2 linked regions of the Methylibium petroleiphilum PM1 genome follow. Each later gene encodes a partner of the first gene's protein in a complex. Links are inferred from orthologs where the notes say so. Each region holds a gene or a part of one and is shown on either strand. Other genes may lie near its edges.

Region 1 (10,563 bases):
GCGGCTTGCCCATCATCACCGCCGACTCGCTGGCCGAGGCCGCGCAGAAGGCCGTGCAGGCCGCGCGCGAGCACGTGCCCGCCTGAGCCTGACGACGACGACCCTCACCGACGAGAAAGCGAGACACCCATGAGCATCCTGATCGACGAGAAGACCCCCGTCATCGTGCAGGGCTTCACCGGCGACAAGGCGACCTTCCACGCGAAGGAGATGATCGCCTACGGCACCAACGTGGTCGGCGGCGTGACGCCCGGCAAGGGCGGCCAGCGCCACCTGGAACGCCCGGTGTTCAACACCGTCAAGGAAGCGGTCCGAGACACCGGCGCCGAGGCCAGCCTGCTGTTCGTGCCGCCGCCGTTCGCCGCCGACGCCCTGATGGAGGCGGCCGACGCCGGCCTGAAGCTGGTGTGCATCATCACCGACGGCATCCCGGCGCAGGACATGATGCGCGTGAAGCGCTACCTGCGCCGCTACGCGAAGGAGCAGCGCACCACCATCGTCGGCCCCAACTGCGCCGGCATCATCAGCGCCGGCAAGGCCATGCTGGGCATCATGCCGGGCAACATCTACCAGCGTGGCAACGTCGGTATCGTGTCGCGCTCGGGCACGCTGGGCTACGAGGCCGCCGCGCAGATGAAGGCGCTGGGCATCGGCGTGACCACCAGCGTGGGCATCGGCGGCGACCCGATCAACGGCAGCTCCTTCCTCGACCACCTCGAGCGCTTCGAGCAGGACCCGGAGACCAAGGCCGTGATCATGATTGGCGAGATCGGCGGCCCGCAGGAGGCCGAGGCCTCGGCCTGGGTCCAGGCCCACATGAGCAAGCCGGTGGTCGGCTACGTGGCCGGCCTCACCGCGCCGAAGGGCCGCCGCATGGGCCATGCCGGCGCCATCATCTCCGCGGTGGGCGACACGGCGGCCGAGAAGGCCGAGATCATGCGTTCCTACGGCCTGCTGGTGTCGCCGAGCGCGGCCGAGCTGGGCAAGACCGTCGCGCAGGCGTTGACGCGCGTGCAGTGATGGGCGAACGTTCCCGCCCCGACCTCGCGGACCCCGACGAGTCGGCCGCCGGCGCCGAACGCGCCGACGCGCTGGCCCGCTCGGAGCTGCTGCGTGCGGCGCTGATCGGCGTCATCGAACGCTACGAGCCCGAGGTCGCGCGCGTGCTGCGCGGCGAGGCGCCGCTGGAGCGCATGTCCACCCGCCTGCTGGCCCGCACGATCCAGGCGCAGGCGATCTGGTTCCAGCTGCTCGCCATCGCCGAGCAGAACCGCGACATGCGGCGCCGCCGCGAGGTCGAGCGCCAGCGTGGCCATGCGCAGGTGCGCGGCACCTTCGCGCACGTGTTCCACACCGCCGTCGAGGCCGGTCTCGATGCGAAGCAGATCCGCGAGGCGCTGTGCAGCCTGCGCATCCGCCCGGTCATCACCGCGCACCCGACCGAGGCCAAGCGCGTGACGGTGCTCGAACGCCACCGCCGCATCTACCTGCGCCTGTTCGACCTGGAGTCGCCGCGCTGGACCGACCGCGAGCGCGAGGACCTCACCCGCGCGATCAGCGACGAGGTCGAGCTGCTGTGGCTCACCGGCGAGCTGAAGCTCGACAAGCCCACGGTGGACCAGGAAGTGGCCTGGGGCCTGTACTTCTTCGACGAGAACCTGTTCGACGTCGTGCCGCAGCTCTACGGCCGCATCGAGGCCGCGTTCGCGAAGCAGTTCCCCGGCGAGACGCTGGAGCTGCCGGTGGTGTTCGGCTTCGGCTCGTGGATCGGCGGCGACCGCGACGGCAACCCCTTCGTGACCAGCACGGTCACGCGCCACACGCTGTGGCAGATGCGCCTGGCGAGCCTGCGCCGCTACCGCAGCCGGCTGGCCGACCTGGCGCGCAACCTCAGCATCAGCGAGCGGGCCGCCGCGTTGCCGGAGGACTTCCGCGCCGCCGTCGCCGCGGCGCTGGCTGCACTGCCCGACGGCGCCGGCGTGGCCGCGCGCAACCCCGGCGAGCTGTTCCGGCAGTTCATCGCCGGCATGCTGGCCAGGCTCGACGCGACGATCGCACGCAACGGCGAGCAGCCCGAGCCGGCCGACGCCGCGCGCGATGCCGCGCCCTACGAGCATGCCGACCAGCTGATCGGCGACATCGAGCTGATGCACCGTGCACTGGTCGAGACCGGCGCCCAGCCGCTCGCGAAGACCTTCCTCGCACCGCTGCTGCGCGAGGTGCGCACCTTCCGCTTCGCGACGGTGCGCCTGGACATCCGAGAGAACACGATCCGCATCAACGCCACGCTCGGGGAGCTCTACCGTGCCGTGCGGGGCAGCGAGCCGCCGGCCAGCGACAGCGCCGAGTGGAAGGACTGGCTGCTCACCGAGCTGGCCGCGCCGCGCCGCGCCGGCGAGGCGCCGCTCGCCACCGCGGGCCTCACGCCGGAGGCGCAGGAGACGCTGGCGACCTTCCGCACAGTCGCCGAGATGCGCGACCGCGTCGACCGCGAGGCCTTCGGCACGCTGATCCTCAGCATGACCCACAGCGCCACCGATGTGCTGGGCGTCTACCTGCTGGCCAAGCATGCCGGGCTGTTCAACGATGCGCAGGCGGTGGAGCGCTGCACGCTGCCGGTGGTGCCGCTGCTCGAGACCATTCCCGACCTGCGGCGCGCGCCGGCCATCCTGAAGGAGCTGCTCGCGGTGCCGCTGGTGCAGCGCTCGCTGCGCCTGCACGGCAACGTGCAGGAGGTGATGATCGGCTACTCGGACTCCAACAAGGATGGAGGCTACTTCACCGCCAACTGGGAGCTGAGCAAGGCGCAGGCGACGATGACGCGGCTGGGCGAGGATCTCGGCGTCAAGATCGCCTTCTTCCACGGCCGCGGCGGCTCGGTGAGCCGCGGCGGCGCGCCCACCGGCCGCGCGATCGCGGCGCTGCCCGCGGGCTCGATCCGCGGCGGCTTCCGCAGCACCGAGCAGGGCGAGGTGGTGTCGTACAAGTACGCCAACCGCGGCACCGCGCATTACCAGGTGGAGCTGCTCGCGTCGTCGGTGCTGCAGCACGTGCTGCTGTCCGAGCGCGAGTCCGCGCTGGTGCCCAAGCACGAGTTCGACGAGGCGATGGAGGCGATCTCCGGCGTGTCGTGGACGGCTTACCGCCAGCTGATGGAGTCGGAGCACCTGCTCGCCTACCTGCAGGGCTCCAGCCCGCTGGAGGAGCTGGCCCTGCTCAACATCGGCTCGCGGCCGGCGCGGCGCACGCAGGCGCGCACGCTGGCCGACCTGCGCGCGATCCCCTGGGTGTTCGCGTGGACGCAGAACCGCCACATGCTGACCGGCTGGTACGGCCTGGGCAGCGGGCTGGCGGCCTTCGTCGAGGTGCGCAAGGCGCGCGGGCTCGACCTGCTGCAGCGCATGTTCCACGAGGGCCGGCTGTTCCGCACCGTGATCGACGAGGTGGAGAAGACGCTGCTGACGGTCGACCTCGACATCGCGCGCGAGTTCGCCGGCCTGGTGGCCGACCCGGCGGTGCGAGAGCCGATCTTCCAGGCCATCGAGCGCGAGTACCGCCTCACCTGCGAGATGGTGCTGAAGGTGTCGGGCGGCAGGCAGGTGGCCGAGCGCTTCCCGCAGCTGCGTCGCCGTCTGGCGCGCCGGCTGCAGACCATGAACCAGGTCAGCCGCGAGCAGGTGCAACTGCTGCGCGCGCTGCGCGACGGCGGCGACGACGACGTGCGCACCGCCTTCCTGCTGTCGATCAACTGCGCGGCCGCCGGCCTGGGCGCCACCGGCTGACGCGTCGGGCGACCCACTGCCTTTCTCCGCTTTCCCCTTTTCCATCATCGAGGACTTGCTGCCATGAGCTTCACCATCATCGACCAGGCCACGCCGCGCCTGCACCGCTCCGAGCTGGCCGTGCCTGGCACCAACACGGCGATGTTCGAGAAGGCCGCCGCGTCGGCCGCCGACATCGTGTTCCTCGACCTCGAGGACGCGGTGGCGCCCGACGACAAGCCGCAGGCGCGCAAGAACATCATCCAGGGCCTCAACGAGGTGGACTGGGGCACGAAGACGATGATGATCCGCATCAACGGCCTCGACACCCACTACATGTACCGCGACGTGGTCGACATCGTCGAGGCCTGCCCGCGGCTCGACATGATCCTGATCCCGAAGGCCGGCGTCGCCGCCGACGTGTACGCGATCGACATGCTGGTCACGCAGATCGAGAACGCCAAGGGGCGCAGCAAGCGCATCGGCTTCGAGGTGCTGATCGAGACGGCGCTCGGCATGGCCAACGTCGAGGCGATCGCTCAGTCGAGCCGGCGGCTGGAGGCGATGAGCTTCGGCGTGGCCGACTACGCCGCGTCGACGCGCGCCCGCACCACGGTGATCGGCGGCGTGAACAAGGACTCGGTGGTGCTGACCGACAAGGACGAGCAGGGCAACCGCCAGGCGTTCTGGACCGACCCCTGGCATGCCGCGCAGACCCGCATGATGGTGGCCTGCCGCGCCTACGGCCTGCGCCCGATCGACGGCCCGTTCGGCGACTTCGGTGACCCCGACGGCTACAGGGCCGCGGCCAACCGCGCGGCCGTGCTGGGCTACGAGGGCAAGTGGGCGATCCACCCGTCGCAGATCGAGCTGGCCAACGGGGTGTTCACGCCGTCCGAGGCCGAGGTGACCAAGGCGCGCCGCATCCTCGAGGCGATGGCGCAGGCCGCGAAGGAAGGCCGCGGCGCGGTCTCGCTCGACGGCCGCCTGATCGACATCGCCAGCATCCGCATGGCCGAGGCGCTGCTCGCGAAGGCCGATTCGATCAGCGCGGCGGCCAAGGGCTGAGGCGGCGCGGGGACGCGCGCCCGGCTGCCTCGGTCACGCCGCGCTGCGCACCACCTTCTTGCGCGCCGGGACGGTCGGCTCCGCGGCGGCAGCGCTCACGGCCGGTGCCCCGGCCGCGGCGCTCTTGCGCCGCATGTGCTCCAGCCGCCAGTGGATCCAGGCCTGGCCATGCACGCGCAGGAACTGCTCGAAGGCGGCGGCGGCGGCGGGCACCGGCCGGCCGGCCAGGTGCATCACGTGCCAGTCGCGTTCGATCGGACAGTCCGGCATCGGCAGGATGGCCAGCATGCCGGTCTCCAGCTCCAGCACGCAGGAGTGCAAGGAGAGGAAGGCCACGCCGAAGCCGGCCGCGCACATCTGCTTGATGGCCTCGTTGCTCGACATCTCGGAGCCGATGGTCAGCGACACGCCGGCGTCCTTGAACAACTGCTCGACCGTGGTGCGCGTGCCGGAGCCGCGCTCGCGCACCAGCAGGTTGGCCTGGTTCAGCGCAGCGAGGCCGGGCTTGGGCGTGGTCATCAGCGGGTGCGACGGCGCGGCGACGAAGGCCATCGGGTGCTTCGCGAACGCGGCGGAGATGGTCTTCAGCTCGGCGGGCGGGCGGCCCATGATGGCCAGGTCGATGTCCTGTCCGGCGAGCTGGTTCACCACGTCGGCGCGGTTGCCGATCTGCAGCTTCACCTTCACCTGCGGGTGCTCGCGCACGAACTCCAGCAGCAGCGGCGGCAGCAGGTACTCGGCGGTGGTCACGGCGCCGATGCGCAGCAGGCCGGCGATGTCGCCGCAGTGCGCCGCCATCGCGTCGCCGGCCTCGCCCCACAGGTCGAGGATGCGGCTGGCGTAGCCGGCCAGCAGCTCGCCGGCCTCGGTGAGCTTCACCCCCCGCGCGCTGCGCCGCAGGAGCGGCGTGCCGGCCGCGTCTTCCAGGATGCCGAGCTGGATCGACACCGCCGGCTGCGTGAGGTGCATCTCGTCGGCCGCGCGCGACACGCTGCCGAGCCGCGCGACCGCGTTGAAGGCGGCGAGCTGGCGGAAGGTGGCGTTGCGGAGGGGGTTGCTCATCGGACGGCGTGTCGACCCATTAGGCTACGCGATCGGCCCGGCCCGTTCCTGTTTTGCAGAACCGAATAGCCCGGTCGCAGTCAGGGCGACTCCCTGGGGGCTTGCCCCCGGCGGGATGGCTGCGGGACAGCCGGTCTGGCCGCAGCGTCGGGTCGCCACGGCCTGGACGGCCGCTGCATCCTGTCAGCGGCTGCGCCGAGGATTCTTCTGGCTGCGGCACGGGCCTGGAGGCCCTTCACTTCGCTGGCGCGAAGTGAGCCTGCGCCGCAGCTTTGTGGTCTGCGTTCACGTCGTTGCGCGACATGAACTTCGCCCCAAGGCGAACGAGGCGCTACGCGCCTGCCGGGCTCAACGCCCGGCCGCTGCTCGCAGCGCGTTCGCCTTGTCGGTCTTCTCCCAGCTGAACTCGGGTTCTTCGCGGCCGAAGTGGCCGTAGGCTGCGGTTTTCTCATAGATCGGGCGCAGCAGATCGAGCATCTGGATGATGCCCTTGGGGCGCAGGTCGAAGTGCTCGGCCACCAGCCTGGCGAGCTGGTCGTCGGGGATCACGCCGGTGCCTTCGGTGTAGACCGTGATGTTCATCGGCCGCGCCACGCCGATCGCGTAGGCCACCTGGATCTGGCACTGCCGCGCCAGGCCGGCGGCGACGATGTTCTTGGCCACGTAGCGCGCGGCATAGGCGGCCGAGCGGTCGACCTTGGTCGGGTCCTTGCCGGAGAACGCACCGCCGCCGTGCGGGCAGGCGCCGCCATAGGTGTCGACGATGATCTTGCGGCCGGTCAGGCCGCAGTCACCCTGGGGGCCGCCGATGACGAAGCGGCCGGTCGGGTTGATCAGGTACTTGGTGTCCTTCAGCCATTCCTTGGGCAGCACCGGCTTGATGATCTCTTCGATGATGGCCTCGGTGAACGAGGCCTTCATCTTCTTCGCGGTCTCGCTCTGGTCGGGGCTGTGCTGGGTGGACAGCACCACGGTGTCGATGCTGTGCGGCTTGCCGTCCACGTAGCGCATCGTCACCTGGCTCTTCGCGTCGGGCCGCAGGAAGGGCAGGCGGCCGTCCTTGCGCAGCTGCGCCTGACGCTCGACGAGGCGGTGCGCATAGTAGATCGGCGCGGGCATCAGCTCGGGCGTCTCGTCGCAGGCGTAGCCGAACATCAGGCCCTGGTCGCCGGCGCCGGTGTTCAGGTGGTCGTCGCTGGCCTGGTCGACGCCCTGCGCGATGTCGTTGCTCTGCTTGTCGTAGGCCACCAGCACCGCGCAGCCCTTGTAGTCGATGCCGTACTCGGTGTTGTCGTAGCCGATGCGCTTGATCGTGTCGCGCGCGACCTGGATGTAGTCGACGTGCGCGTTGGTCGTGATCTCGCCGGCCAGCACCACGAGGCCGGTGTTGGTCAGCGTCTCGGCCGCCACGCGCGAGCGCGGGTCCTGCGCGAAGATCGCATCGAGGATGGCGTCCGAGATCTGGTCGGCCACCTTGTCGGGGTGCCCTTCGGAGACGGACTCAGAGGTGAAAAGGAAGTCGTTGGCCACTCTTAAACTCCATCAATCGATCCATTGCAACTCGCGTTGCCGGCCCGGGTCGGGAGGAGCGGCGAACGCTTTAGCGGTTTGTTGGGTCCTTCGACCCGGCAGACCCGACCGGCCCTGCAATCGCCCCGCAAGTAGTTCCGTAACTCGGCGACGCCACAATTCTAACGACCCTCGATGAGCCGATTCCTGACGACCCTGATGCGCGTGCTGTCCGGCTGGCCGCTGTGGCTGCTGCACGGCCTCGGCGCGCCGATCGGCTGGCTGGTCTATGCCGCCTCGGGCGACTACCGGCGCCGCTTCCGCGCCAACGTGGCGCTCGCCGGCGTGCCGTGGCCGCAGGCGCGGCAGGCCATCGGCGCGGCCGGCCGCATGCTCACCGAGCTGCCACCGCTGTGGGCCCGCCCGCCCGAGGCCGCGCTGCCGATGACGGTGCAGTGGCAGGGCGGCGAACTGATCGAACGGGCCCAGGCCGCCGGTCGCGGGCTGGTGATGCTGACGCCCCACCTCGGCTGCTTCGAGGTCGTGGGGCAGTCGTATGCCGAGCACTACGGCGCCGGCCGCGGCGCGATGACGGTGCTCTACCGCCCGGCGCGCAAGCCCTGGCTGCGCCCGCTGGTCGAGGCGGCGCGCCGCCGGCCCGGGCTCGATGCCGCGCCCGCCACGCTGGGTGGCGTGCGCCAGATGATCCGCGCGCTCAAGCGAGGCGAGGTCGTCGGCCTGCTGCCTGACCAGGTACCGCCCGAGGGCCTGGGCGTGTGGGCGCCGTTCTTCGGCCAGCCGGCCTACACGATGACCCTGGCCGCGCGCCTGGTGCAGCAGACCGGTGCGGCGCTGCTGCTGATCTGGGGCGAGCGCCTGCCCGGCGGCGCTGGCTACCGGGTGCGCGTCAGCGAGCTCGGCGAGCCGCTGCCCGCCGACCCGGCCGAGGCCGCCGCGGCCATCAACCGCGCGATGGAAGGCCTGATCCGCCAGTGCCCGCAGCAATACCTGTGGGGCTACCACCGCTACAAGCAACCACGCTCCGGCGGTGTCGCCGGCGCCGACGACTGACATGCGCCTCGTTCTCTTCCTGCTGTGGCTGCTGCACTGGCTGCCCTTGCCGATCCTCGCCGCGCTGGGCCGCGGCCTCGGGCGGCTGCTGTGGCACGTGGCCGGGTCGCGCCGGCGCATCGCGCTGCGCAACCTCGCGCTGTGTTTCCCGGCCTGGACCGAAGACCAGCGCCAGGCGCTGGCGCGCGAGCATTTCCATTGGCTGGGCCGCAGCCTGCTCGAGCGCGGCCTGCTCTGGTATGCCTCGCCGGCCCGCCTGCGTCGCTTGATGCACATCGAGGGGCCGGCCAGCTTCGCCGATACCCACGACGGCCCGGTGATGTGGCTGGTGCCGCACTTCATGGGCCTCGACGTGGCCGGCGCCGCGGTGCAGCTGTTCGTGGCGCGGCCCGGCTGTTCCATCTACCAGGCGCAGAGCAACAAGGTGTTCGACGCAGCGCTGCGACGCGCCCGGCTGCGCTACGGCAACGCCAGGATCTTCGCGCGCAACGAGACCGCCAAGCCGCTGATGCGCGCCATCAAGGACGGCATGGGCTTCTTCAATCTGCCCGACATGGATTTCGGCGCCAAGGATGCGGCCTTCGTGCCCTTCTTCGGCGTGCCGGCCGCCACGCTGCTGGCGCCGTCGCGCATGGCGCGGCTGCTGGGCATGAAGGTGCAGCCGGTCATCGCCTACATGCTGCCCGGCGGACGCGGCTACCGGGTGCGCTTCTTCGAGCCCTGGGACGACTTCCCGACCGTTGATGCCGAGGCCGACACCCTGCGCATGAACCGCTGGATCGAGGAGCGCATCCGCGAGCACGTGGCGCAGTATCTTTGGGTCCACAAGCGCTTCAAGACGCGACCGCCCGGCGAGGCGCCGCTGTACGGCGGCTGAACTTCCCCGACGGAGCGCGCTCCACCCGCTACACCCTCGACAGGAGACGCCCCATGAACCTTCACGCCATGCTCGCGCAGCGCGCCGCCGACGGCCGCCCGCTGCGGGTGGCCCTGATCGGCGCCGGCAAGTTCGGCTCCATGTTCCTGAGTCAGGTGCGCCGCACCCCCGGACTGCACCTGGTGGCGGTGTCCGACCTGAGCCCGGCACGCGCGAAGGCGGCGCTGCTGTCGGTAGGCTGGGACGAGGACCGGCTCGGCGCGAAGACCCTGGACGACGCCCATCGCAGCGGCAGCACCTGCCTCACCGACGACACGCCGGCCGTGATCGCCAGCGACGCGGTCGAGGTGGTGATCGACGCCACCGGCTCGCCGGCCGCCGGCATTGCCCACGTGCTGGCGTGCTGCCGGCACGGCAAGCACATCGTGATGGTCAACGTGGAGGCCGACGCGCTGGCCGGCCCGCTGCTGGCGCGCAAGGCGCGCGAGGCCGGCATCGTCTACTCGCTGGCCTACGGCGACCAGCCGGCGCTGATCTGCGAGATGGTCGACTGGGCGCGCACTGCGGGCTTCCAGGTGGTGGCCGCCGGCAAGGGCACCAAGTACCTGCCGAGCTACCACGCCAGCACGCCCGATACGGTGTGGAACCACTACGGCCTGAGCGCCGACGACGCCAGGGCGGGCGGCATGAACGCGCAGATGTTCAACAGCTTCCTCGACGGCACCAAGAGCGCCATCGAGATGGCCGCGGTGTCCAACGCCTGCGGCCTGACACCGGCCGACGACGGGCTGGCCTTCCCGCCCTGCGGCGTGGATGACCTGGCGCGCCTGCTCAAGCCGCGCGCCGACGGCGGCCTGCTGCAGCACCGCGGCCAGGTGGAGGTGATCTCCTCGCTGGAGCGCGACGGCCGCCCGGTGTTCCGCGACCTGCGCTGGGGCGTCTACGTCACCTTCGCGGCCGACAGCGAGTACGTGCGCCGCTGCTTCAAGGAGTACGGCCTTGTCACCGACCCGAGCGGCGAGTACTCGTCGATGTACAAGCCCTTCCACCTGATCGGCCTGGAACTCGGCATCAGCGTGGCCAGCGCCGGCCTGCGCCGCGAGGCGACCGGCGCGGCCACCGGATGGCGCGGCGACGTGGTGGCGACCGCCAAGCGCGCGCTGCGTGCCGGCGAGGTGCTCGACGGCGAGGGCGGCTACACCGTCTACGGCAAGC
Region 2 (10,464 bases), 3.0 Mb from region 1 along the record:
CCGCCGCTCAGGGGCGGCCGAGCAGCAGGTAGACCGCGGTGTCGCCGCGCGGCGCGTAGGCCACGCCGACATAGAGCGGGCCCAGCCCGGTATCCGCACCGAGGAAAACGCTCGTGCCGGTGCGCAGGTCGCCGAGGCTCATCTGGCGGCGTTCGGCCCAGGCATTGCCAGCCTCCAACGACAAGCCGGCGAAGAAGCCACGGGTCAGTGCAGGCGGGGTCAGCCGGTAGTAGTAGCTGGCGCGACCGAACAGCAGGTAGTTGCCCTCGACCTGGCCCGGTTCGTAGCCCGAAAGATTCTGGAAGCCGCCGAGCGCATACAGGCCGCGCCCCAGCGGCGCCGAGCGGCCGGCGAACAGCGTGCTGCCGTAGAAGTTCAGCGTGTGCTTGGCGGCCCAGGTGGTGGCGACATTCACGTTGGCCTCGACGCGGCTGAAGTCGCGCTCGGCTTCACCGGCATCGCTGCCGCTGCGCACACGCCCTCCGGCCAGCTCGCCGACCAGCCGGTAGCCCTCCTGCGCGAAGAAGGCGTAGTCGAGCTGGTCGACGATGGCCCGCAGACGCAGGCCGATCTCGCGCCGCTCGGTGCCGCCGCCGGGCGCGGCGAAGTCGCGACTGACGATCAGCGTCTTGTCATCCCAGCGCTGCAGATAGGGTCCGAGTCGCAGCTCGCCGAACTCGCCCCAGGGCTGGCCGAGGTCGACGCCGAGGCGCAGGCTGCTGCGGCGGAAGCGACCGCTCTCGGGCCCTTCGGCACCAGCGTAGGTGACGACCTCGCGGCGGTCGGCGCTGGCTGTCGGGGCGATGAACCAATCGTGGCCCAGCGAGGTGTTCCAGCCCAGCGGGCGGTACCACTCGGTGGACCAGCCCGGCCGCGAGCCGATCTCGACCACGTTGCGCCACTCGCTGCCGACCTCGTCGAGCCAGCGCCAGACGTGGGCGATCTTGACGTTGAAGCTGCTGCGCCCGCTGAAGTCGGTGGACAGACCGAGCCCGAAGCGGAAGTAGTTCGGCCCCCAGGACTTCTCCTCGAGGTTGAACACCACGCCGTCGTCGCCGCTGCCGGTGCGCAGCAACTGATAGTCGACGCGGGTGTAGTCGCCGCTGGCCGCGAGGCGGCGCGCGTCCCGCTCGGCGGCATCGGCGGCGAAGGGCTTGCCGGGACGGGTCTCGAGCTGCTCGGCGAAGCGTTCCGGCCGCGTGACCTCGCTGCCGTCGAACTTCACGAACTCCAATACGGGCTGAGGAAGACCGGGCCGCGCCCGCGCCTGCGCCCAGCTCTGGTAGCTGGCCTGATCGACGCCATAGGCCTCGAGCTGCAGCACCATTTGGGCCGTCTGCAGCTCGCCCAGCTCGATGAGCTCCATGGCCTTCGCGAAGTCGGCCGAGCTCAGCAGGCCGAGCTGCGGCGCGATCAGCAGATCGCGCGGGCCCAGCGTCGCCAGGCTGCGCTGAACGTTCTGCTCAGTCAGGATGTTGATCATCTGCGTGGTCACGCCGATCAGCGAGCCCAGCGTGTCGCGCGCACCCAGCGGCGTGCCGATGTTGACGGCGATCACGACATCGGCGCCCATCGCACGCGCCACGTCGACCGGCAGGTTGTTCACCAGCCCGCCGTCACCGAGGATGCGCCCCTCGATCTCGGTCGGTGCGAACACGCCGGGCACGCTCATGCTCGATCGCATCGCAAGCGCCAGATCGCCCTCCTTCAGCACCAGCGGCTGACCGTTCTCCATGTCGGTGGCGACGGCACGAAAGGGCGTGGGCAGGCGGTCGAAATCGCGCACCGCACGCACCGGCAGCGTGTACCGGCGCAGCAGCGACTCCAGCCCGCGGCTCGACAGCGTGCCGATCGGCACGCGCAGCTCGCCGTCGCGCAGGCCGATCTCGAGCGCCGAGGCGATCTCGAAGTCCGTCTCCTTGCGCCGCTGCGACAGCTCGCGGCGCGCGACGCGGGTCGCGAACAGCTGGTCCCAGTCGACCTTGAGCAGCTCGCGCTCCAGCGACTCGGCGCTCATGCCGCTCGCATACAAGCCGCCGATGATCGCGCCCATCGAGGTGCCTGCGATCACATCGATCGGGATGCGCTCGCGCTCCAGCACCTTCAGCACGCCGACGTGCGCGAGACCGCGCGCTCCCCCACCCGACAGCACGAGGCCGATGCGCGGCCGCCCCGCGGGTTGCAAGGATCGAGGCTCGGGTGCCGCGGCACGGGCCGCGGCCGGGGCGGAGGCGGCAGACGCGGCGGCCGGCAGTGGCGACGGTGACATGCCGCCCGCCTCGGCCATTGCCGCCGCTGCGACGATCGCAACGATCAAGCCTCCCCGGAGCGACGACAGGACGCGGATGCGGTACATGCCGGGATTGTGCGGGGCTCTCGCACGATCCCCGCGACGGTGGCGCGATGACGCCGCGCCTCAGCCCAACGTGGTGTCGCGGCCGCGCGGCGGCGCCATCAGGGCGTCGACGGCGCGCTCGATGAGGTTGCGCTGCTCCAGTGGCCCGGCCAGGCCGCCGTCGGCCAGGCGCTCGAGCGCACGCCGCGTGAGGCCGTGCGTGAGTCCGAGTTCGGCGTCGCTGAACAGCCAGTGCTCGCGCGACTCGTCGACCCACAACACGCGCGCCACGGTCCAGTCGCCGCGGGCGACCAACCGGCACCAGGTACCGACCGCCAGGTGCTGCAGCCAGCCGCGCGCGCCCGCCACCGGCGCCTCGGGCATCAGCGCCGCCGGCACGGTGTCGAGCGTCGCGATGTCGAACATCGAGTCGCCGGCCGGCGTGCGCGGCGCTGGCTCGTCCGGCAGTTCTTCCTCGCGCATCCGGCGCACGATTTCCTCTGGCGTGAGGGACACCGCCGCACTCCCGATCGGCCGCAACAGGTCGGTGTGGCATGCCATCAGGGTGGCCAGCACGGCATCGCGTTGCGAGGGAGGTGTGGCGATGCGCGCCATGCCCTGCTGCAGTCGCTGCACCAGGCCCGGCACCGCGGCCACCAGGCGGCGACGGTCGTCCTCGCTGCGCAGCGGCGCAAGGCTGGCGAGCAGATCCGGCACCACGGCCAGCAGACCGCGCGTCGTGTCGGCCTGCTCGCCGTCGTTGATCAGGGCATGCGCCAGCACCTCGGGCCACGGCCCGGTGAGGAAGTGCTGCAGCGTCTCGTCCAGCACCACCGCCGCGGCCGGGCGGGCCGGCGTACTGCCCTCGATGCGCCACGGCGAGGTCGCGTCCTGCAGTTCGAGTCGCACCTGCCGGCGCAGCGCCTCGACCATCGTGACGCGCCGCGCGGCCGCCTGCAGCTTGGCGATCGGCGCAGCGGCCTCACGCCGCTCGGCGTCGAGCTCGCCGACCAGCAGCGAATCGAGCGCGGTCAGCGCCTGCGCGTGCACCGCGATCGCCGGCGTGGCCGCCTGCAGGCGCGTGAACAGCACCTCGACGTCGAGCAGCAACGCGCACAGCCGGGGATCATCGTCGTCCTGGAAGCCGGCCGTGTGCGACGCGAGCCGAATCATCATCTGCCAGATCGGGTGCGAGTGATCCTCCAGCACCCGGGGCTCGCGCAGCGCCACGCGCAGCAACGGTGCCTGCAAGCTGGCCAGCGTGGAACGCACCGGCAGCGGCAGCAGCGCGTCGTCGAGCACGGCGCCGCTCAGGTGGGCCACCAGCAGCATGATCTCGCGGTCGTCGTCGTGGCGGCCGGCCGCCTCGAGGAAGGGCAGCCGGGCCATCAGGCGGTCGGCGCCCTGGATCCCCAGCGGTCGCCGCGCCAGCACATGCACCAGATTGCGGTCGAGCTGCTGCAGCGAATCGGCCTCGTCCATCGGACCGGCGCGCGTGGCACCGTCGATGTTCGCGTAGCGCGTGCTGAGGCGGCTGCGCAGGCTGTCGAGTGCGCCGGGACGCGTCAGGTCGTAGCCGGAATTCGGCGGCGCGACCCGCCGTGCCGCCGGCGTGGAGCTGGCCTTCCAGGCCGCCTGGCCGACCCCCCAGTCGGCCAGGCGCCGGCCGGCGTCGATCGCGACCTGCTTCAGCGCCTGTGCCAGCGGCTCGCCGCTGGCGCGCATCAGTGCCTTGCGGGCCGGTGCGCCGAGGCCCAGCACCTCGCTGGCGTCCCACACCGCCCGCACCAGCAGCTCGGGCCGCAGCAGGTTGGAGGTCGCGCGCACCGCGTCCTGGCCGCGCAGCGTCGCTGTGCGCGACTGCAGCTCGTGCAGCTCGTGCTCGGCGGCGTGGTCGACCAGCTGCACCGCGCGCAGCAGCTCGATGTTCTCTTCGGCCTCGGCTTCGTCGACCAGCGTCAGCGCTTCGGCCGACCAGGCCGGACGCGGCGACAGCGTCGCGCCCGCGTCGGGCGCGCCGGCCTCGATCTCGCTGCGCCAGCGCGAACCCAGCAACTCACCGACGCGACGCGCCCACAGCGGATGGTTGTGACGCAGGGCCAGCTCGGCGTCGTCGCGCGGGCGCGCCGGCAGTTCGCGCAGCGCGCTGCGGGTGGTCGGTGCGTGCAGCGCCTGCAGGGCCTCGTTCGCGACCCGGCTCATCCAGCGCGGCACCTCCGCGAGACAGCTGTCGAGGTAGCGCTGCAGCAGCGGCGAGACATCCATGCGCCCGATTATCCCGGGAGCGTTCGCCGAACGCGCATGAAAAAGGGCCGCATTTCTGCGGCCCTTGCTGACGCGGTTCTGGGCAGAGCCCAGGCGGCCGGCCTCCCGTGGGAGGCCGGCGGGACATCACATGTCCATGCCCATGCCACCCATGCCGCCCATGCCACCCGGCATGCCGCCGGCCGGCGCGTCGTCCTTGGGCGACTCGGCGACCATGGCTTCCGTCGTCAGCATCAGCGCGGCCACCGAGGCGGCGTTCTGCAGCGCGGTGCGGGTCACCTTGGTCGGGTCCAGGATGCCCATCTCGATCATGTCGCCGTAGGTGCCGTTGGCGGCGTTGTAGCCGTAGTTGCCCTTGCCGGCGAGCACGGCGTTCACCACCACGCTGGCTTCGTCACCGGCGTTGGTGACGATGATGCGCAGCGGCTCCTCGATCGCACGCAGGATCAGCTTGATGCCGGCGTCCTGGTCGGCGTTGTCGCCCTTGATCGCACCGGCGGCCTGCTTGGCGCGCAGCAGCGCCACGCCACCGCCGGCCACGATGCCTTCTTCCACCGCGGCACGCGTGGCGTGCAGGGCGTCTTCGACACGGGCCTTCTTTTCCTTCATCTCGACTTCGGTGGCGGCACCGACCTTGATGACGGCCACGCCGCCGGCGAGCTTGGCCACGCGCTCCTGGAGCTTCTCGCGGTCGTAGTCGCTGGTGGCTTCCTCGATCTGCACGCGCACCTGCTTGACGCGGGCTTCGATGTCGCCCGCGGCGCCGGCGCCGTCGATGATCGTGGTGTTTTCCTTGCCCACCTCGACGCGCTTGGCCTGGCCCAGGTCGGCCAGCGTGACCTTCTCGAGCGTCAGGCCGACTTCCTCGGCGATGACCTTGCCGCCGGTCAGGATCGCGATGTCCTCGAGCATCGCCTTGCGACGGTCACCGAAGCCCGGCGCCTTGACGGCCACGACCTTCAGGATGCCGCGGATGGTGTTGACCACCAGCGTCGCGAGCGCTTCGCCTTCGACTTCCTCGGCGATGATCAGCAGCGGACGGCCCGACTTGGCCACCTGCTCCAGCGTCGGCAGCAGGTCACGGATGTTGCTGATCTTCTTGTCGTAGAGCAGCACGAACGGGTTGTCGAGCACCGCGCTCTGCTTTTCCGGGTTGTTGATGAAGTAGGGCGACAGGTAGCCGCGGTCGAACTGCATGCCTTCGACCACGTCGAGCTCGTTGTTCAGGCTCTTGCCGTCTTCGACGGTGATGACGCCTTCCTTGCCGACCTTGTCCATCGCCGACGCGATGATCTGGCCGACGTCGTCGTCCGAATTCGCCGAGATGGTGCCGACCTGGGCGATTTCCTTGCTGGTGGTGGTCGGCTTCGACTGCTTCTTCAGCTGCTCGACCAAGCTCACGACGGCCTTGTCGATGCCGCGCTTCAGGTCCATCGGGTTCATGCCCGCGGCCACGTACTTCATGCCTTCGCGCACGATCGCCTGGGCCAGCACGGTGGCGGTGGTGGTGCCGTCACCGGCGTTGTCCGAGGTCTTGGAAGCGACTTCCTTGACCATCTGGGCGCCCATGTTCTGGAGCTTGTCCTTCAGCTCGATTTCCTTGGCCACGGACACACCGTCCTTGGTCACGGTCGGGGCGCCGAACGAACGCTCGAGCACCACGTTGCGGCCCTTCGGGCCCAGCGTCACCTTGACCGCGTTGGCCAGGATGTTCACGCCTTCGACCATGCGCGCGCGGGCTTCACCTCCGAAAACGACGTCTTTAGCTGCCATTTGTATTCTCCGAAATCTGATTTGCCGGCTCGCGCCGGGGAATTCTTCTGTCTACGGCCGACCCTTGGGGCCTTGACTTCGCTGCGCGAAGTCAGCCTGCGACGAAAGCAAATCGCACGCGATTTACTTTTCAACCACGGCGAAGAGGTCTTCCTCGCGCATCACCAGCAGTTCGTCACCGTCGACCTTGACGGTCTGGCCGCTGTACTTGCCGAACAGCACGCGATCGCCGACCTTGCAGTTCAGGGCGATGAAGTCGCCCTTGTCGTTGCGCTTGCCCGGACCCACGGCCAGCACTTCACCCTGGTCGGGCTTCTCGGCGGCGTTGTCGGGGATCACGATGCCCGAAGCGGTCTTGGTTTCCTGTTCGAGGCGCTTGACGATCACGCGATCGTGCAAAGGACGAAGTTTCATCGCATCTCCTTGATGGGTATCGAATATCTACGGACTTGTTTCGCGCAGTTAGCGCAAGCTCACAATTGCGCAGCCAGAGACGATGATGCCGTCTCCGGCTTGTTAGCACTCAGTCTGCGCGAGTGCTAGCGACAGATTATAGGGGTCGCTCACGGCGTTTCAATAGCGCCGCGCCCGGAGCGTGACGAAGGCCCGACTTGCGGCGGGCCGCCGCGGTCAGACCCCCGCCGTCTCGATCTCGCTGAAGGCGTGGTTCAGCCAGAGCTTGAGACGCTGGCGCTCCATCAGACCCAGGCTCGGGCCTTCGCTGCCGGGCGAGTTGCGCGCGGCCCAGAAGCTGCTGTTGCTGGCGTCGATCTTCTGCACCACCGAGTCGTGCAGGCGCTTGAGCGTGATCACACGAGCGCCCAGTGCCAGCGCGCGATCCTGTTCGCCCGACTTCTCGAGCTGGCTGAAGTCGTCGCCGCGGAGCTGGTTGCGCACCAGCACGTAGCGCAGGCGCCGGCCGAAGCGGTCGAGCAGGCGCTTGAGCAGATCGACCGAGTCCTTGCCGGAGTCCATCACGTGCCAGTAGTGGATGGCGACACCGGACATGTCGGCCAGGTCCAGCACGCCCGACTCATCCATCCACTTCACCAGAGGATCATGGGTCTGCGCTGCCAGGTCGACCAGCACACGGCGGCCCGGGGCCTCGATGGCCGCCTCGACGATCGCATCCAGCGCCTCGTAGCGATCGGCCAGCACCGGCGAGGCGTAGCCTGCATAGAAGCGCATCAGCGAGCCGTGCGAACGGTCGGTATCGAAGCCGGTGAACGGGACCTCGTGGTCGATGAGGTACTGCGCCAGCAGACGCGACACGAGCGATTTGCCGACACCGCCCTTCTCGCCGCCGATCATGTGGATCCTCGACGTGGTCGCGGTCTCGAGCGTGGGAATCTGCGTCATGCTGCTCAGCTCTCCATGGCGAAAGGCGGAACGTCGGCCGGCGGGATGCCAGGTCGAATTCGTCGCCCGGTGCGGGACATTGTGCAACGCAGCGAGTTGGGCCACACGGTGGGCCGCGCGATATCGCATCGCGTTCTGCTCCGCGACACGGCCCCTCGGCGGGGCCGGAACGGCTTCTATCATTCGGCATGTCCTCACCCGCTGCGCCGGCTGCCGGCCCGCCCTGGCTACAACGCTGCTTCGGTCCGTGGGTCAGGCTCGTGTCGCGCGAGACGCTGCGCGCCGACCTGCTGGCCGGCCTGCTGGGCGCCGTGCTGGTACTGCCTCAGGGCATCGCCTTCGCCTCGCTCGCCGGCCTGCCGCCGCAGTACGGCCTGGCCACCGCCATCCTGCCGTGCATCGTCGCGGCGCTGTTCGGCTCCAGCCTTCACGTGATGTCGGGGCCGACGAACGCGAACTCGCTGGCGCTGGCGGCCATGCTCACGCCGCTCGCCTGGGTGCGCAGCCCCGACTACATCGAGCTCGCGCTGACCGTCACGCTGCTGGTCGGCGTGATGCAGACCCTGATCGGCGCGCTGCGCCTGGGCAGCATCGCCAACTTCATCTCGCCGGCGGCCTTGCTCGGCTTCACCGCCGGCGCCTCGGTGCTGATTGCGCTGCATGCCCTGCCCGACCTGCTGGGCATGAGTTCCGGCACCGGGTTGAGGCCGATGCTCGAGGCCCTCTGGCAGCGGCCGCTCGAGGTGGTGCACCTCGGTTCGCTGGTCGTCGGCGTGGTGGCCCTCGCGGTCACGCTCGCCGTGCGGCACTGGCAGCGGCGCTGGCCCGCGCTTCTGCTGGGGCTGGCGGCCGGCACGCTGGTCGCGGTGCTGCTGAACGCCGGCCATGAGGACGGCACGTTCTGGCACGTCGAGCAGATCGGTGAGGTGCCGCTGCCCTGGCCCCGCTGGCACTGGCCCGACATCGACATCTCGCGGCTGCGCGACCTGGTCAGCATCGCCTTCGCCCTGACGCTGGTGGCGCTCGCCCAGTCGATCTCGATCGCCAAGGCCGTGGCCGCCCGCTCGGGCCAGCGCATCGACGCCAACCGCGAGTTCCTCGGCCAGGGCCTGTCCAACGTGGTGGGAGGCCTGACCTCCGCCTATGTCTCCTGCGGATCGCTGAACCGTTCGATCCCCAACCTCGAGGCCGGTGCGCGCACGCCACTGGCTTCGGTGTTCTCGGCCGGGCTGCTGCTGTTGCTGGTGCTGGTGAGCGCCCCGCTGCTGGCGCTGATCCCGAACGCGGCGATCGCCGCGGTGCTGCTGCCGGTCGCCTGGAACCTGCTCGACCTGCCCGGCTGGCGGCGCCTGATGCGGCTAGAACGCAGCGACTTCGCGATCGCTGCGGCCACCGCGGTGGCCACCGTGAGCCTCAGGCTCGAGATCGCGATACTGCTCGGCAGCATCCTGTCGCTGAGCAGCTACCTGCAACGCACGGCGCGGCCGGCCATGCGCACGATGGGGTTCGATTCCGTGGCGCCGGACCGCCCCTTCGTCGTGCTCGACGGCCAGACCGAGGCGCTGCCGGAGTGCCCGCAGCTCAAGCTGCTGCGCATGGAGGGGGCGGTCTACTTCGGCGCCGCCCAGCACGTGTCGGACACCCTGCACCACCTGCGCGCGGCGCCCGCCGCGCCGCGCCACCTGCTGGTCATGAGCAAGAGCATGAACTTCATCGACCCGGCCGGGGCCCAGGTCTGGGACGAGGAGCTGCGCGCCCGCCGGGCCGACGGCGGCGACCTCTATTTCCACCGCCCGCGCCCGCCGGTGCTGGAGCTGTGGGAACGCTCGGGCTTCCTCGACGCGCTCGGTCGGGACCATGTGTTTTCCGACAAGCACAGTGCAATCGCACGGATCGTGCCGCGCCTCGACCCGGCGATCTGCGTCGGCTGCAAGGTCAGGATCTTCGGCGAGTGCGCCCGCCAGCCCGGCGCGCCGCCGGCGCCGGAGATCTGAACCGCCGCGGCCCGATCAGCTGCGCGGTTGCGGTGCCGGCGGCGGCTGCACCGACTGCGCGCGCGCGACGCGCGTGGTGCCGCCGGTCGAGATCAGCACCACCTGGTCGCCGGGCTGGAAGCTTTCCTTGCCCTGCGCCTGGACGATGGCACGCCGCTCGCCATTGCGCAGCTGCACCATGATCTCCAGCGCCTGCTCGCGCGTCGCGAGCCGCTCGGTGGCATTGCCGACCACCGCGCCCGCCACCGCGCCCAGAACGCCCACCACCACGGCTTCACGGCGGCCGCCGACCGAACTGCCGGCCACGCCACCCGCCACGCCGCCGGCCACACCGCCGATGCCCGACTGGCTGCCGTCGACCGTGACCTCGCGCACGTTGACGACGACCGCGTCCTGCACGGTCGACAGCCGCTGCGCGTCGCCGCGCTGGACCACATCGGGACTGGTGGTGGAGCAGGCGGCCAGGGCCAGCACGACGCCGGCGATCAACAGGTTCTTCATGTGAGCTTCCTTCACGCACTGGGCGATCACGGCACAACGAGGCCGCCCTCGGGGGCGTTGACGCCACGGAGCGGTTGGAGTCGAGGCGCGCGTCCGCGGTTCAGCCGCGCGCGGCGCCCGGGCGGAATTATTTCACCCCGACCTCAACCATGCAGGCGGCTGGAGCGCGGCACGCTGGCCAGCAGGAACTCCATCTGGTCGACCAGGATGCGGCGGCCGCGCAGGATCATGTCCTCG

What was found.
Region 2: the proteins of metK (region 1) and groL are in contact, whole or in part, in a cryo-EM structure (PDB 8P4O), measured with the Escherichia coli proteins. The link is inferred for Methylibium petroleiphilum PM1 from one-to-one orthologs.

The regions. Positions count from the first base shown.
Region 1 is NC_008825.1:3,453,480-3,464,042, reverse strand. Bases 5,331-8,304 are described here. They hold metK (methionine adenosyltransferase), read right to left. Parts: upstream 7,422-8,304; coding sequence 6,240-7,421; downstream 5,331-6,239. Other genes in these bases: MPE_RS16415 (lysophospholipid acyltransferase family protein), read left to right, coding at 7,596-8,304; MPE_RS16425 (LysR family transcriptional regulator), read right to left, coding at 5,331-5,891. Outside these bases: MPE_RS16445 (malate--CoA ligase subunit beta), read left to right, coding at 1-86; sucD (succinate--CoA ligase subunit alpha), read left to right, coding at 130-1,020; MPE_RS16435 (phosphoenolpyruvate carboxylase), read left to right, coding at 1,020-3,782; MPE_RS16430 (HpcH/HpaI aldolase/citrate lyase family protein), read left to right, coding at 3,846-4,829; more of MPE_RS16425, read right to left, coding at 4,863-5,330; more of MPE_RS16415, read left to right, coding at 8,305-8,471; MPE_RS16410 (LpxL/LpxP family acyltransferase), read left to right, coding at 8,473-9,348; MPE_RS16405 (NAD(P)H-dependent oxidoreductase), read left to right, coding at 9,402-10,563. UniProt on the Escherichia coli protein: Catalyzes the formation of S-adenosylmethionine (AdoMet) from methionine and ATP.
Region 2 is NC_008825.1:459,726-470,189, reverse strand. The notes cover bases 4,051-6,925. They hold groL (chaperonin GroEL), read right to left. Parts: upstream 6,374-6,925; coding sequence 4,727-6,373; downstream 4,051-4,726. Other genes in these bases: MPE_RS02135 (co-chaperone GroES), read right to left, coding at 6,497-6,787; MPE_RS02145 (DUF1631 family protein), read right to left, coding at 4,051-4,600. Also shown: MPE_RS02150 (patatin-like phospholipase family protein), read right to left, coding at 8-2,356; more of MPE_RS02145, read right to left, coding at 2,417-4,050; MPE_RS02130 (P-loop NTPase family protein), read right to left, coding at 7,004-7,732; MPE_RS02125 (SulP family inorganic anion transporter), read left to right, coding at 7,921-9,726; MPE_RS02120 (glycine zipper 2TM domain-containing protein), read right to left, coding at 9,742-10,227; MPE_RS02115 (HNH endonuclease), read right to left, coding at 10,371-10,464.